Linked DNA regions of Luteolibacter sp. LG18. Each later gene encodes a partner of the first gene's protein in a complex. Links are inferred from orthologs where the notes say so. Each region holds a gene or a part of one and is shown on either strand. Other genes may lie near its edges.

The links.
Region 2: the proteins of dnaX (region 1) and dnaN are in contact, whole or in part, in a cryo-EM structure (PDB 8GIZ), measured with the Escherichia coli proteins. The link is inferred for Luteolibacter sp. LG18 from one-to-one orthologs.

Annotation. Positions count from the first base shown.
Region 1 is NZ_AP024600.1:3,763,097-3,770,902, reverse strand. The notes cover bases 3,214-6,158. They hold dnaX (DNA polymerase III subunit gamma/tau), read left to right. Parts: upstream 3,214-3,839; coding sequence 3,840-5,477; downstream 5,478-6,158. Other genes in these bases: llg_RS15100 (endonuclease/exonuclease/phosphatase family protein), read left to right, coding at 5,976-6,158; llg_RS15105 (YbaB/EbfC family nucleoid-associated protein), read left to right, coding at 5,583-5,888; llg_RS15115 (GAF domain-containing protein), read right to left, coding at 3,315-3,785. Outside these bases: llg_RS15135 (aminotransferase class IV), read right to left, coding at 1-189; llg_RS15130 (hypothetical protein), read left to right, coding at 276-683; llg_RS15125 (hypothetical protein), read left to right, coding at 766-1,374; llg_RS15120 (glycoside hydrolase family 75 protein), read right to left, coding at 1,381-3,045; more of llg_RS15100, read left to right, coding at 6,159-6,983; llg_RS15095 (Minf_1886 family protein), read left to right, coding at 7,098-7,529; llg_RS15090 (hypothetical protein), read right to left, coding at 7,548-7,806. UniProt on the Escherichia coli protein: Part of the beta sliding clamp loading complex, which hydrolyzes ATP to load the beta clamp onto primed DNA to form the DNA replication pre-initiation complex.
Region 2 is NZ_AP024600.1:2,636,893-2,644,586, forward strand. What follows is about bases 2,321-5,153. They hold dnaN (DNA polymerase III subunit beta), read left to right. Parts: upstream 2,321-3,103; coding sequence 3,104-4,204; downstream 4,205-5,153. Other genes in these bases: dnaA (chromosomal replication initiator protein DnaA), read left to right, coding at 2,321-2,854; llg_RS11005 (hypothetical protein), read right to left, coding at 4,280-5,153. Outside these bases: llg_RS10990 (sodium:solute symporter), read left to right, coding at 1-1,135; more of dnaA, read left to right, coding at 1,457-2,320; more of llg_RS11005, read right to left, coding at 5,154-6,241; ATP-dependent zinc metalloprotease FtsH, read right to left, coding at 6,450-7,694. UniProt on the Escherichia coli protein: Confers DNA tethering and processivity to DNA polymerases and other proteins. Acts as a clamp, forming a ring around DNA (a reaction catalyzed by the clamp-loading complex) which diffuses in an ATP-independent manner freely and bidirectionally along dsDNA.

The DNA.
Region 1 (7,806 bases):
TTCCCAGCCCAGACGCCCGCAACCCACGCGATGCCGGGCCAGATGTCGCTCCAGGAACACCGGCCGCCCGTTCACCGCCAGAATGGTCTCAAACAAGCCGAGTCCCACGGTCAGCCCACGGTCAAACGGGGAGATCCGGAGATCCTCCGCCGCGATCAGCCCGTCATCGCACCATATCTGCCGCTCCATGCGCCCACCACGCCCTGACCGGGCCGGTGTGTCAATGCCCCTCGCTTCAGGATTGACCCGAGCGCACGGAGGGAAATGCTGCCGCCATGCGCTTTCTTTTTTTCCTGTGCGGATTCGCCATCCTCTCCCTCGCCGGGGCTGCTTTCAAGGCACTGGAACAGGCCGATGCCATGGGTTTCCTGAACGGAGCCCTCGCCCTCGGCGGCGGCCTCATCATCTGCGGCATGTTCTCGATCCGCTGGTTCTGGCACGGCCTGATCGGCGGCGGCGTGATCGCCCTGCTCGGGTTCGGACGCGGCATTTTCAACATCATGGGCCTCGTCCGGTTCTTCCAAGGGGAAGCCGAACACGGCCCGCTGCCGATCCTGGAAGCAGCCGTCACCGTCATCTGCCTGTTCCTGCTTTTGGGCGTCATCAAGGCCATTTCGGCGGAAAAACAGCGCAAATTGCTCGAAGAGGACGACGAGGACCACGGGGCGGACAGCAAAATATGACAAGTCCCCCTTGCCCGGGGGGCGGGGGTGTAGTTGGTTGGAAGAGACATGCCAATCCGGCCTGTCGTCTGTCCCACCCCTTATGAACACCTCCCCCGAAGCGATCCAAGGGTTCTGGAACTGGTTCCAGAACCATTTGACCGATCTCGCGTCCCTCCCCAACGCGGACTCAGCCATCCGCAAGGAGACCCTCGCCCAGCTCAGGGCCCTCGCCCCCCGTCTCGGCCTCGAAACGCCCGAATCCCGCGGCGGCATTCAGGAACTGATCGTCACCATCGGCACCCACGCCCCCAGCAAGCCGCTGGCCGAGGCGCTCGTGGCCGCCGCCCCTTCCCTCCCCGGGTGGAAGTTCACCGCCCTGAAGCCCGCCTACGGCTTCGCCTTCACCACCAACCATCAGGGCATCCGTTTCGAGCCCCAGGCGATGTGGTTCCTAACGCTGGAAGACCAATCCGAAGCCGGACGCATCGCCATCCGGGTGGGCATTCCCAATTTCACCTCCACCTCTCCCTCCCACGCCCGCGCGGCCGTGGGCGAAGTCCTCGCCACCGCCATCGGCGAGCGCTCGCTGGCGGAGGACATCCTCTCGTTCGAAGTCGTCCAACTCCCCCGCTCACCCGAGCCAGCGGGTTACATCGAACTGTTCGAACTCCCCGAGATCATCGAGGAACGGCGGCAGGCGTTGGCCTGATCGGACTCAATTCCCGCTCGGTTTCGGCGCGGTCACACCCGGTGGCACCGATGGCGGTGCCGGAGCCGGGTTTGCCGAAGGCGTGGTGGTCGGCGGAATCGCCGGTCCCGGTCTCGGCGACGAGGGCACCGCCGGAGCCGTCGGCGCGGGTGGCTGCGCCCCTCCCGGCAAGGTCGGCACCGGCTGGCCGCCGGGTGGCACCACCACCGGTGGCGGTTGGGGCGGCGCGAGCAGGTTCTTCCACTCGCCAATCTTGTAACTTTCCCCGAGGCCGCCGAACTCCTTCACGAGAGCATCGCACTTGCTACGCCACGCATCGTAATCCGGCGGACCGGCCGTCTCGCGGGTTCCCGGAAACACCAGGTAGGTCACCTTCAGGTCGGATACCGGACGGTTGTAGGGCGTGGCCCTCACGTTCAGCTCCTTGGCGATCCGCAGCGAGGCCTCGCCCACCTTGTAGTTCGGCCCGCCGTCGCCCACGATCGCGGGCAGGATCTTGTCCCCGTAGATCACCAGCGCGTAGTCGCCGACGTTCGGCGCGAAGGGATCGCCGGTGGCCCCGAGGATATTGATGGGGATCACGATGAACGGATCGTATTCGGCGATCAGGAACGAGCGGCCCTTCATGTCCGTGATCCCGCGCTTGAGCATGGCGATGCGGCTCTTCAGCCACTTCTTGCGGTCGGCGGTGGTGTTCTTGTCCGCCAGCTCCTTTTCACCGGCGGTCACGCGGCGCTCCCAGCCGGCCACGATCGGGTTCGGAACCTGGGACTTTTTCGCCCAACCGTAGCTGGTGAATGGCTGGTAGTTCGGGGAATTGACGATCTCCTCCGGCATCGTCGGCAGGCGGTCGCCATCCGAGCCATCCGACACCACGTCCATGTCCGCCTGCAGCAGCATCGCGCGGCGACCGGCCTCGGTCTTGAGGTTCAGGATCGTTTCGCAGTCGAACAAGTTGTGCTTGGTCAGCAGTTCATTGAGCGCGGTGGCGTCCCGTTTGATGCGGGCGGTCTTGTTGTCGTAAAGGGTGTAGTACCACTTCGAGACCTCACCCTTTTTCAGGATCTCCTCCAGCCCCGGCAGCATCGCACCGAGCTTCGGGTTCGAAGTCTGGAGCTCCGCCAAGGTCTTGGCCGGAGCGGGCAGGCGCACGCTCAAGGTGTAGAGCGCGGCATAGCTGTCCGGCGTCACCCGCTCCTTCGAGGCCAGCGTGCCGTGATCGAACTTCAGCTCGACCTTGAAGGGAATCCCGGACCGCAACTGGCGGACATCGGTTTCCGGCCCCAGCGGCTCGTCCGGCACCTGGTTCTGCGGCGGATTCACCGGCGTGTCCGGGCGGGATGTCACCTTGCGGGCGGCCTCCAGATCCTTGCGGAGATCGTCGATCTCCCGCTGGGCCTCGGCGTCCTTCTCGGCACGGATGCGGTCCCCTTCCCTCTGAAGCAGTTCCTCGACCTCCTGCTGGGATTTACCGACCGGTCCGCCCTTGGGCGCGAACACCTCGCGCAGGCCCCGCTTGATCTTCCCGGGCACCGGAGTGAACAGGAACCCCGCCGCCACCAGCCCGAGCACGAACAGCAGCAGCGCCCAGCGCGGCGCGGTCTTGCCGAACTGGCCGACCTGCCGGCGCTTCACTCCTGAGATGTGGTTGGAATCCTTCCGGTCGGACATTTCGGGGACAATCTAGCAGCGTCAACGTTGCCAGCAACCTCCGTCGATCATGAGAATGCGGGTTTATTGGTTCCGGAGGGCAGAACGTGGAGGCGGGCCGGAAGATCCGAGGGCCCCGAATCAGAAATTCAACCACGGATGAACAGGATGGACACAGATAAGAAGTGATGAACGGCTGGCTGTCCGGAAACGGAAATCCAAATCCATCCCTCTTCCATCCGCGTTCATCCGTGGTTGAATCTCTTCCCCACCATCGAATGGCGCGCGGTTCACTCCCCCCACGCCGAGAAGATCCATTCAAGGCCAATCCGGTCGATGTCATCGAACGCGCCGGGCAGGGTCGAATCGACATCGAACACCGCCACGATCCGGCCATCCCGGTCCCGCACTGGCACCACGATCTCGCTTTCCGAAAGCGCGTCGCACGCGATGTGGCCCGGGAACGCGTGGACGTCCGCCACCACCTGTGTCTCGCCGGTCTGCCATGCCGCCCCGCACACGCCCCGGCCCCAGGCGATCCGTGCGCAGCCGACCGTGCCCTGATACGGCCCGATCACCAGCCCGCCGCCCAAGACGCGGTAGAATCCCGTCCAGTAATAGTGCGGCATCAGCCCGTGGAGGACCGAAACAATGCCCGCCATCCGCGCGATCCGGTCCGGTTCCCCGGCGGTCAGGCCGCTGATCCGCAGCCGGGCGTCCTCGTAAAGCCGTTGTTTTTCATCGCGTTCGGGAATTCGCATGCCCTTTGCAAAACTGAAAACTGACAAACCCGCAAACTCCAATACAGTCGCCGCGTGAGCTACCAGGTCTTCGCCCGCAAATACCGTCCCAAAACCTTCGATGACGTCCTCGGGCAGGACCACGTCGTCCGCACCCTGCGCAATGCCATCGAGCAAAAGCGCCTCGCCCACGCCTACCTCTTCGTCGGCCCGCGCGGCACCGGCAAGACCTCGACCGCCCGCATCCTGGCCAAGGCCCTGAACTGCACCGGCGGCCCGAAGGCGGACTTCAATCCGGACGAGGACGTATGCGTCGAGATCGCCGAAGGCCGCTCGCTGGACGTCCTGGAAATCGACGGTGCCTCGAACAACGGCGTCGAGCAGGTCCGCGACCTCCGCGAGTCCGTCCGCTTCGCCCCGGCCCGCGGCCAGTTCAAGATCTACTACATCGACGAGGTCCACATGCTCAGCAACGCGGCCTTCAACGCCCTGCTGAAGACCCTCGAGGAGCCGCCGCCGCACGTGAAGTTCATCTTCGCCACCACCGAGGCGAACAAGATCCTGCCGACCATCCTGTCCCGCTGCCAGCGGTTCGACCTGCGCCCGATCCCGACCGAGCTGATCGCCAAGCACCTGCTGCACATCGCCCGCGAGGAAAACGTGAAGCTCGATGACGCCGCGGCCTGGGCCGTGGCGAAGGGCGCGGACGGCGGCATGCGCGATGCCCAGTCGATGCTCGACCAGCTCGTGGCTTTCTGCGGTGACCACATCACCGAGGCGAACGTCCTCGACGTGTTCGGTTTCACCTCCCGCGAAAAGGTCGCCCAGCTCGCCTCCGCGCTGCTGGCCCGCCAGACCGCGGCCGCGCTTTCGCTGATCCAGAAGGAAGCCGAATCCGGCCGCGAGCTCGGCCAGCTCCTCGGTGAACTCGTCGGCGCGATGCGCGCCCTGCTGGTCGCGAAGCTCGATTCCTCCGCCGATGGCGATGGTATCCCGGCCGAGCTGTGGCAGAGCCTGCTCGCCGCGGCCGACCCCTACCCGGCGGACCGGATCCTCTCCGCCATCGACGTCTTCGCCGAAACCGAGGGCCGCATGAAGTGGTCCACGAACAAGCGCCTCCATTTCGAACTCGGCCTGATCAAGGCCGTGCAGGTCCTTGGCGAAGTCCGCCTGTCCGACGTGATCAAGGTGCTCGCCAAAGGAGCCGATGCCATCGGCGACGCCGGATTCCCGGTTCCCGCCCCGGCAGCCACCGCCATCCCGGCGGTCCCCGTCGCTCCGCCCCCGGCACCCGACCGGAAATCGGAACCAGAGCCCGAGCCCGCCCCTGTCTTCGAACCCGAGCCCGCTCCGGAGCCGGTTTACGAGCCCGCCTACGAGGCCCCGCCCATCCGCGAACCCGAGCCGGAACCACCGCCCGTGGCCAAGGTCTGGGAACCGGAAGTCGAAAGCGACTTCCCGGCCCCGGTTTCCTCGGTGCCGAAGCGCACTCACGATGCCATCACCAGCCGCTTCGATTCCCTGATCGCCGCGGCCCCCGAACACAGCGAGCCGCCTCCGCCACTGGTCGAGCCGCCGCCGTTCAAATCCGCCGAACCGGCGGCTCCGCCCGAGCCACCGAAGCCCGCCCGCCCGCAAGCGGACGAAAGCTTCCACCGCGATCCGCTCATCGAACACGCCCTCACCGCCCTCGAAGGCCGGGTGGTGGGCTAAACAGAAACAAGACTGAAAGACACAAGACGCAAGAGAAGAGCCCCCTCGATCCCGTCGTTTTCCAGTCTTGAGTCTTACGTCTTCAAATCTTCACTCTCCTTTCCCATGAACATCCAGAAACTCATGAAACAAGCCCAGCAGATGCAGGCCGGGCTTGCCGCCAAGCAGGAAGAACTCGCCCAGCGCACCGTCGAGGCCAGCGTCGGCGGCGGCAAGGTGACCGTGGTGTCCACCTGCGCCGGTGACGTGCTCTCGATCAAGATCGACCCGTCCGTCGTCGATCCGTCCGATGTCGAGTTCCTCCAGGACCTCGTGCTCAAGGGCGTCCAGGAAGCCGTCAACAAGGGCAAGGAATTCGCCGCCGCTGAAATGAAGAAGCTCACCGGCGGCCTGGGCATCCCGGGACTCTGAGCCGGTTTCGCCGCGCGTGGCCGCCGCCCCCTCTCGGGGGCACAAGACGCTGGATTTCCGCGCGGACTGTTAGATAATGCTCGGGTCATGAATGCCGCCCGCACCCGCCGCCGTCTTGGATGGGCCCTGGTGGGTGCGTCGCTGGGCTTGCATTTCGTGACCATGTTCGCCTTTTCCCGCCAGCCGGACCGGCTGGCGGCCTTCACGGTGGCACCGATTTGGATCTGGGGACTGATCGGACTGGCCCTGTCGTGCAGCGCCTTCCTGTTTCTCCGCGCCTCCCTGTCGCTGATCGTCACCGGGATCTGGGCGGTCACCGTCCTCCTTTTCGCGGATGAGGCCCAGGTGCTGGTGAACCTCGCCAAGCAAGCCCCCGCTCCCGGGGCCGCGGCCCCCTACAAGGGCCAGCCGGTGGTCCGCGTCATGACCATCAATTGCGCCCACAGTGAGTTCGGGAACCCCGTGCCGGACATCGCCGCCTGGCAACCGGATGTCGTCCTGCTTCAGGAGGTGTCGCCCGCCGAGGTCAAAAGCGTGGCGGACGCCCTCTACGACGGCCATGGCGATTACCGGTTCCACGAATCGAACGGCATCGTCACCCGCTGGAAAATCAAGCGCGAGGTGCGGAATCCCGCCTTCCGGGAGCAGCAGCTCACCCTGCTGACTCCCACTGGCCGGGAGATCGAGGTCGTGAACATCCACCTCACCAGCGCCGCCACCGACCTGCGCCTATGGAATCGCTCGGCCTGGCGCACGCACCGCGAGGTCCGCCAGGCCCGCCGCCAGGAGCTTTCCACAGCGCTGCAATTGCTGGAACAAACGGCCCCCTTCCCCAGCCGTCCGACCCTCCTCGGGGGCGACTTCAATTCCCCCGCCAGCGACCCGGTCCACCTGCTGCTGGCGCGGGACTTCACCGATGCCTTTTCCGCCGCCGGCACCGGCTGGGGGGACACCTTCCAGCGCCGGGTCCCGATCCTCCGCCTGGACTGCCTCTACTCCACCCACCAGCTCAAAGCGGTCCGCTGCCAGGCCGTCACCAGCCGGAATACCGATCATCGCCTGGTGGTGGCAGACTTTCTGCTTCTCAACGGGTAACGACGGCGGATGGCGGAATTGTCACCCGCTCCCCACCGACTTTCCGGGGTCCGTTCCCGCGGGCCATTCTAACTCCTTTGACAGGCTCAACCCCTTTCCCCTAGTTTCCCCGCCATGCAACCGGTGCAGTTCGAACAAGCGGTCCTGGCGATCGTTGGACGCGACAAGCGTTACGAGCCCCACGGCTTCTTCTTCCTGAAGGACGCACTGGATTTCACACTCAAGCGGGTCGCCGACGGGAACACCGGCAGCGCCCGCCACGTGAGCGGCCAGGAGCTGCTCGATGGCTTCCGGGACCTCGCCCTGGACCAATTCGGCCCGATGGGAGCCACCCTCATGGGCGAATGGGGCATCCGCGAGTGCAGCGACGTGGGCGAAATGGTCTTCCTGCTGATCGAGGAAGGCATGTTCGGCAAACAGGACTCCGATTCGAAGGAGGACTTCACCGGCAAGTTCACCCTCTCCGAGGCCCTCACCCACCCGTTCCTGCCGAAGCGCCTGATCCCCGCGGTCAAGCCGACCCCGACCAAGAAGGTCCGGAAGTAACCCGCCCCAGACGGCGGCTCATTTCCGTTTCTCCATCGCCCGGTCGTAGACCTCCTTGGGCGTGGACGCATCCTTGATGCCGCTGGCACCGGCCAGCACGACCTCGTCCACCGGACCGTAGTCGAAGTTTTCCTTCGGCAGATCCTTCTTCGGCATGATGCTGGCCAGGTAATAGATCCGGCTTTTCAGATACTCGCGGAGCTGCGGCGTGAGATCCTTCCGCTGCAGGTTGTTCAGGTGCACCCGGAACTCATTGCGGTTCGGCGCACCCGCGGTG
Region 2 (7,694 bases), 1.1 Mb from region 1 along the record:
CACCGAGTTCTGGCTCACCGCGGTCGCGCTCGTCTTCGTCACCCTCGCCACCGCCATCTACACGACCGTGGGCGGCATCCGCGCCGTGATCTGGACGGACGTGATCCAGATCATCGTGCTGGTGTGCGCGCTCGGTTTCTCGCTCACCTACCTGCTCGGCCACATCCCCGGCGGCTGGGACGGCGCCAAGGCGGTCCTCACCGGACCGAAGGACCTGGAGGTCTGGGACACCGGCCTGAAGGCGGGAGCCGGTTTCTGGGAAAACGTGAAGGGCGTGCTCGAGCAGGAATACACGCTGTGGGCCGCCTTCCTCGGCTCCACCTTCGTGACCATGGCCACCCACGGCACCGACCAGGACATGGTGCAGCGCATGCTCACCGCGAAGAACAAGCGCCAGAGCGCCGTGGCCACCATCCTCTCCGGCCTCGCCGACGTGCCGATCACCCTCGTCGTGCTCGGCATCGGCATCCTCCTCTACGTCTTCTATCAGCAGCATCCGGACCCGCTCATGCCGCTCAATGCGAAGGGCGAGGTCTCGCCTAACAAGGTCTTCCCGCACTTCGTTCTAACAGTGATGCCCGCGGGCCTGCGCGGCCTCGTCGTCGCCGGCGTGCTCGCCACCACCATGGGCTCGCTGAGCACCGCATTGAACTCGCTGGCGACGAGCTACGTGAAGGACTTCCACTTCCGCTGGTTCGGTGAACCGGCCGATGACAAGGGCAAGGTCCATGCGCTGCGCCTGGGCACCGTGATCTTCGCCGTGCTGCTCATTTCCGTGGCCCTCGCCACCGCATGGGTGAGCGCGCACAACCCGAACCTGCGCATCCTGCCGATCATCCTCGGCATCTTCGGCTACACCTACGGCTCGCTGTTAGGCGTGTTCATGACCGGCCTCTTCACGAAGACCCGCGGCAGCGATCAAGGCAACGTCATCGCCATGCTCGCGGGCTTCATCGTGGTGGCGTACTTGTCGGGTCTCGATACCGATGTCGCCGCGTTGTTTGGTGCGAAATCGGTTACGCGTCCCGCGTGGATGCCGGTCATCGAATTCCCGTGGCGCATCATGTTTGGAACCCTCGTCACATTCGCCGTTTCGGTCGCTTTCCGGACCCCGGAAAGGGCCTCAAAAATTTGAAACGGATTCGTCACGATTCATTCCGTTTGTTTCCAAGGGGATGCGTAAAATCCTGGGTTGGAGAGCTCTGGTGATAGTTCGGCGATGCGAAATAACGGGCCGGTCAAGTTCTAAAAAATTTTCGCCGTGGAACGCTTGTGGAAAGTGAAAAGCGGCATCCATCGGTTGGAGGGTCGTAAAATTTTTATCCAACAGGGCGCCGGATCAGGTCATGGTCTCCAAGCGCGGCGGTTGCCAGCCACGGGGTTGGAACCGGGCCGCGCGAAACAGTGAGACACCCGACACGACGACAACATGATGGCACAGGAGGCAGTGGAAACGATGCATGAAGGCGCAACCGAAACGTTCACGGAAAGCCACGATGGTGGAGCCTGGGACCTCATTTGCGGTGACCTGCAATCCATGGTCAGCCGCGATGCCTTCCAGCGTTGGTTCCGTGCCGCGCGCATGACGTCCTGCGAGGACGGTGTCGTCACCATCGGTGTCCCCGGTGAGATCCACCAGGTGTGGATCGAGACCAACTATCTCCCCGAGCTGACCTCCGCCGTCTGCGCCCGCATCGAGGGCGTGCACGAGGTCCGCGTGACCATCGGCACCGAAGAGGTCGCCCCGGCCGAAAAGGAAGCCGCCAGCGATGAGCCGGCCGCCACCTACACCCGCCCGGACGAGCCCGGCGCGTTCGAGAAGCGCATCAAGGCCGCCGGCCTGAATCCGAACTACACCTTCGAGCGCTTCGTCGTCGGCAACAACAGCCAGTTCGCCCACGCCGCCTGCGAGGCCGTGGCGAAGCGCACCGGCGTCGGCTACAACCCGCTCTTCATCCACGGCGGCCCGGGCCTCGGCAAGACCCACCTGATGCAGTCCATCGGCCAGGAGTGGCTGCGCCGCTACCCGTCCTCACGCGTCGTCTATCTCACCTGCGAGAAGTTCACCAACGAGTTCATCGACGCCGTCCGCCGTGGCGACATCGAGAAGTTCCGCCGCCGCTACCGCAGTGCGGACGTGATGCTCATCGACGACGTCCAGTTCCTCGCCGGCAAGGAGCGCTCCCAGGAGGAGTTCTTCCACACCTTCAACACCCTGCTCGATGGCCGCCAGCAGGTCGTCCTGACCTGCGACCGCCCGGCCTGCGAGATCAAGAACCTCGAGCCGCGCCTCGTCTCCCGCTTCGAGTGCGGCCTCGCCGTCGAGCTCCAGCCGCCGCAGATGGAGACCCGCATGGCCATCCTCCGGAAGAAGTCCGAGGAGTGGAAGGTGAAGGTCGATGGCTCGATCCTCCGCTTCCTGGCCGAGCGCATCGGCACCAACGTCCGCCGCCTGGAAGGCGCGCTCATGCGCGTCGCCACCTTCGCCTCCCTCGCCGGGGAAAGCGTCAGCGTGGACAAGGTCGAGCACCTGCTCCGCGACCTGCTCCGCGAGGAGGCCAGCCGCCAGATCAGCATCGATTCCATCCAGAAGGCCGTGGCCGAGCACTTCGACGTGCGCCTCGCGGACATGACCAGCCGCCGCCGCCCCGCCAGCATCGCGCTGCCCCGCCAGGTGGCCATGTATCTGAGCCGGAACCTCACCAAGGGCTCCCTGATGGAAATCGGCGAGGCCTTCGGCGGCCGCGACCACGGCACTGTCATCCACGCCTGCAAGAAGATCAACGACCGCATCGGCAAGGAACCGGGCATGCGCGAGACCATCGCCCGCATCGAATCCCAGCTCCGGCGCTGAAGCCGGCCGGAAACCCGGTTCGGAGGCCTCCGGTGGAAATCACAAAAATTTCCGCCGGGCGCGCGGTTTCCGGGGCTCCTTTCCGCCCCGGCGGCGCTGGAACCCTGATCCTGCAATCCCTTAAAATTTTGTGAATTCCGGAGCAGGTCCGGGAGCGATCTCCAACAGGTCCGAATCGCTCACAGAAGTCTTGCAAACGGATGGCGAAATCGGAAACGTGTCCCCCAACACGCCCGGTTTCTCCCGATCATGAAGTTCCGAATTTCCAAGGAAGCGTTCCTCGACGGCCTGCAGAAGGTTCAGCACGTCGTCAGCACGCGCACCACGCTGCCGATCCTTTCGAACGTTCTGCTGGTCGCCAGCAACGGTCGCCTGCAGTTCACCACCACGGACCTCGATGTCGGCATCACCGGCTCGGTGGAAGCCCAGATCGAGCGGGACGGTGCCACCACCCTCCCGGCCAAGCGCCTGGTGAACATCGTCCGCGAGCTCCCGGCCAGCGAGGTCGAGGTCTCCGTGGACGCCAAGAACGTGGCCTCCATCCAGAGCGGCCCGTCCTTCTTCAAGATCATCGGCCTCAGCCAGGATGAGTTCCCGCCGCTGCCGGACTTCGGCGGTGCCAAGGAATTCCGCATCCCGCAGATCGTCCTGCGCGACGGACTTCGCAAGACCTCCTACGCGATCTCGACCGACGAGACCCGCTACGTGCTCAACGGCATCTTCACCTCCTTCCGCGAGGGCAAGCTCACGCTCGTCGCCACCGACGGCCGCCGCCTCGCGATGATGGAGAACGACCTCGAGTTCCCCGCTTCCCACGAAACCGACGTCATCATCCCGACCAAGGCCGTGCAGGAACTCCAGCGCCTCCTCGGCGATGCCGGCGACGTGCTCGTCCGCCTCAGCGAGAGCCAGATCTCTTTCATCGTCGGTGAGAGCCTGCTGGTCAGCAAGCTGATCGAGGGCAACTACCCGAACTACCGCCAGGTGATCCCGGGCGACTCCACCGAGCGCGTGCCGCTCAACCGCGAGGCGATGCTCGAAACCGTCCGCCGTGTTTCGCTGCTGTCCTCGGACAAGTCGAACTCCGTGAAGCTCGTCTTCGGCGAGAATCAGATCGAGGTCACCGCGAACTCGCCGGACGTCGGTGAAGCCCGCGAGTCCATGGACGTCGCCTACACCGGCAAGGCCATGCAGATCGCCTTCAACCCGGACTTCCTCAAGGCCCCGCTCCAGAATCTCGACGCGGAAACCGTCTACCTCGACCTCATCGACGAGATGAGCCCGGGCGTGATCCGCATCGACGGCAGCTTCCTCTACGTGCTCATGCCGATGCGCGTCACCGGAGGCTGATCCCCGGCCCATCGAACTTCAGCGAAAAGCCCGGTCCACGCGAGTGGCCCGGGCTTTTTGTCGGGGCTGTCCTTGTTAGAACGTCACCTCGTGGGCCTGCCCCTGTGGCTTGCGGCCTTGGTAGATCGTCTTGCCCGCCGTGTCGGTGGCGGTCACCTCGATGTCCTGTCCCTGGCGGCGGACCGTCAGGTTCCACAGTCTCCCGGACGAACGGACCTTTTCCAGTGATGCCTGTGGCCACGCCGCCGGGAGCTGCGGGGTGATGAGGCACTTGTTCAGCCCGGTCGGGCGGATGCCCAGCACCCCCTCGGTGAAGATCCGGCAGTAGAGCGCGGACTCGGCGGCGAGGTGACTCTGCCCGGCCTCCGGCCAGGCCTCGATCGGGTAGGGGGCATGCGGTCCGAGCAGCCGCTGGCGCGTGTAGCGGGTCAGGTAGTCCAGTCCGCGGGCGGTGTCCCCGGCGATGAACGCGCCGCGGAGTCCGTACAACGTACTGCGGTCCCAGTAGGTTTTCGTGCCCGCTTGGGTCAGGAGGCCGTCCTGCGTCCACAGGCGGTCGGAAAACAGGGCCTTCAGCGTGCCTTCCCGCCGCTCCGTGATGCCGCACACCAGCGGCACGCAGATCCACGAGCGCAGTACGTCGTTGCCATCGTAGTAGCGGTAGGTCTCGTAGCCTTCGACGGTCGCGCCGAAATAGCGGTTGGTCGCTTCCTTCAGGGCCGCGGCTTGCTTCACGTACGTCGTGGCCATTTCCGCCGGTTTCCCGAGATCGCGGGCGAGCGCCGCCGAGGAGAGCAGGGCGTCGTGATAGAGGGAGGCGGTGCACAGGTTGGCCTTGCCGGCGGGGAAGCGTCCTTCGAGCTCGTCGCTATCGGATTTCGGCACGCCTTGCTCGTTGAGCTGGCGGCGGGTGTATTCCAGGCACCACTCGATCAGCGGCCACACCTCCTTCGCCTGCTCGGGATCGCCGCAGGCCAGTGCCCAGCGGGCCGCGCCGTAGGCGGTCATCGCGGCGTCACCCCGGTCGCCCGCGCCGTCCCAGATGTCCCGCCCTTCCGCGATGATCGACGATGGGAGCCGCTTGTAATCCGGATTGAGGAACTTCGCGTAGAGGGCGAAGCAGTTGCGCGCGCTCTCCCGGGCGGAGGGATCATCGAGGAACGCGAAGAACGGGTTCGCATACTCGTTCTGATCGTTGCACCACAGCGCCGCCAGGAACTTGTTGCGTCCGCCCGGGCCGTGCATCAAGCCGCCGCGGGTGGCGTAGATGCTCTCGGTGGTCCGGTACTTGGCCTGCCGGAACATTTCATCGAGCGCCGGATCCGGGGTCTTCAGGATCATCAACCCTGCCAAGCGATCCCGCATCGATTCGCGGGCCGCCTTCTCCGCGAACACATCCGGAAACGGGAATGGCTCGCCGTCCTTCACCGCGGTGATGCACAGCCCGCCACGCGCGGTCTCCCCGGGTGCCAGCAAGGTGGTGCCGGCCCCGATCCACTGGCGTTTTACCTGATAGACGCCCCACTTGCCCTTCTTGCCATCGGTGGCGGTCTGCTCGCTCCAGTTCGGCTGGGTCAGGGTGACCGCCTTGGCGGAGCGGTTCGTCCACTCGTAGGTCTCGATCATCGAGGGTTGCTCGTTCGACGCGAAAAGGGTGCGGCTGAGCTCCAGCGGTCCCTGCCTGCCGTGGAAGGTCACGATGCCGTCGATCGAAACGCGGTCGATCACCGCGGTCGGGGCCGGTGCACCGTCGAGAGTGATGGTCGGCTCCTTCCCGGTGCCCAGGTCCACCTGCAGGGCGGCGTGGGTGTTGTCGGGCAGCGTCCGGAGCATCGGCCAGCGCACGCTGCGCGTGAGTTTCAGGTGTCCTGTGGCATCGAGGTCCCAGTTGGTGATCGCGTCCACGGCCTTGCCGCTTTGCTCGATGTGGTCGCCGAACGGAAGGTGGCCCGGCTGTACTTCCCAAACGAGGCCGCCCTTCGGCGAGAGGGTCCATTGGGGAGCCGCCCGCGCGGTGGAAAGCGTGAGCAGGGTCATGGCAAAGAGGTGGTGGGGCCGGGGCATGATGCGGGTCGTATTCGGGGAATCAAAGCGGACCGCGGCACGGGAGGGAAACCCACACATCCGGGTGTGTCTCCTAGCCGATCGGGTCCGAGTCCGTCACTGGATACGTCCCGGCAACGCCGGACCCTCGCACAAAAAAGCGGCCGAGGGGATGCCTCGGCCGCTTGGGGTGATTCTGGTTTCAGGCGGGGGCTCCCACCACCGCGCCGGGCAGGGGTCCGTCTTCGTCGGTGGAGCTGCCATCGGGCCGCTTCGGCGCTTCCTTCTTCCGGTATTCATCCGGGATGGAGGGCGGCTTCGGCGAGGACGGCGGATTCTTCATCGAGCCGCTCTCGATCAGGTCCTTGATGTGCTCGGCGTCGAGGGTCTCGTATTCCAACAGCGCTTGGGCGATCAGCTCGAGCGTCGTGCGGCGGTCCACCAGCAGGCGCTTGGCGTCGTCGTAGGCATGGTCGATCAGGCCCTTCACTTCGTCATCGATCAGCTTGGCGGTGGCGCCGCTGTAGCTGGAGCGTCCGCGGGACATGAAGGAATCACCTTCCGCCTCGCCGTATTCCACCATGCCCAGCTTGTCGCTCATACCCCACTCGCACACCATCTTGCGGGCGATGTGGGTGGCCATGCGGATGTCGCCGACCGCGCCGTTGGTGACGTTGCCAAACACGATCTCCTCGGCCACGCGACCGCCCATGGCGACCACGAGTTGGTCGAGCAGCTCGGCCTTGCGGTAGGTGAACTTGTCCTCGGTCGGCAGGAACATGGTCGAGCCGAGCGACGGGCCACGCGGGATGATGGTGACCTTGTGGAGCGGATCGGTGTGCTCGAGGATCTCGTTGAGGATCGCGTGGCCGGCTTCGTGGTAAGCGGTGTTCTCCTTCTCCTTGTCGGAGAGGGCGAGCGAGCGGCGCTCGCGGCCCCAGCGGACCTTGTCGCGGGCTTCCTCCATTTCGGCGAGCGTCACCGCGGACATGCCCTTGCGGGCGGCCAGCAGCGCGGCCTCGTTGATCAGGTTCGCCAGCTCGGCGCCGGAGAAACCGGGCGTGCCGCGGGCGATCACGCCGAGGTCGGTGTTGGCGGCCAGCTTGATCTTCTTGATGTGGACCTTGAGGATCTCCTCGCGGCCCTTGTAGTCCGGCAGCGAGACGGTGACCTGACGGTCGAAGCGGCCCGGGCGCAGCAGCGCGGGATCGAGCACGTCCGGACGGTTGGTCGCGGCGATGATGATCACGCCTTCCTGGGTGTCGAAGCCATCCATCTCCACGAGAAGCTGGTTGAGCGTCTGCTCGCGCTCGTCGTGGCCACCGCCCATGCCGTGTCCACGGTGGCGGCCCACGGCGTCGATCTCATCGATGAAGATCAGGCAGGGCGCGTGCTTCTTGCCCTGCTCGAACATGTCGCGGACGCGGGAGGCTCCCACGCCGACGAA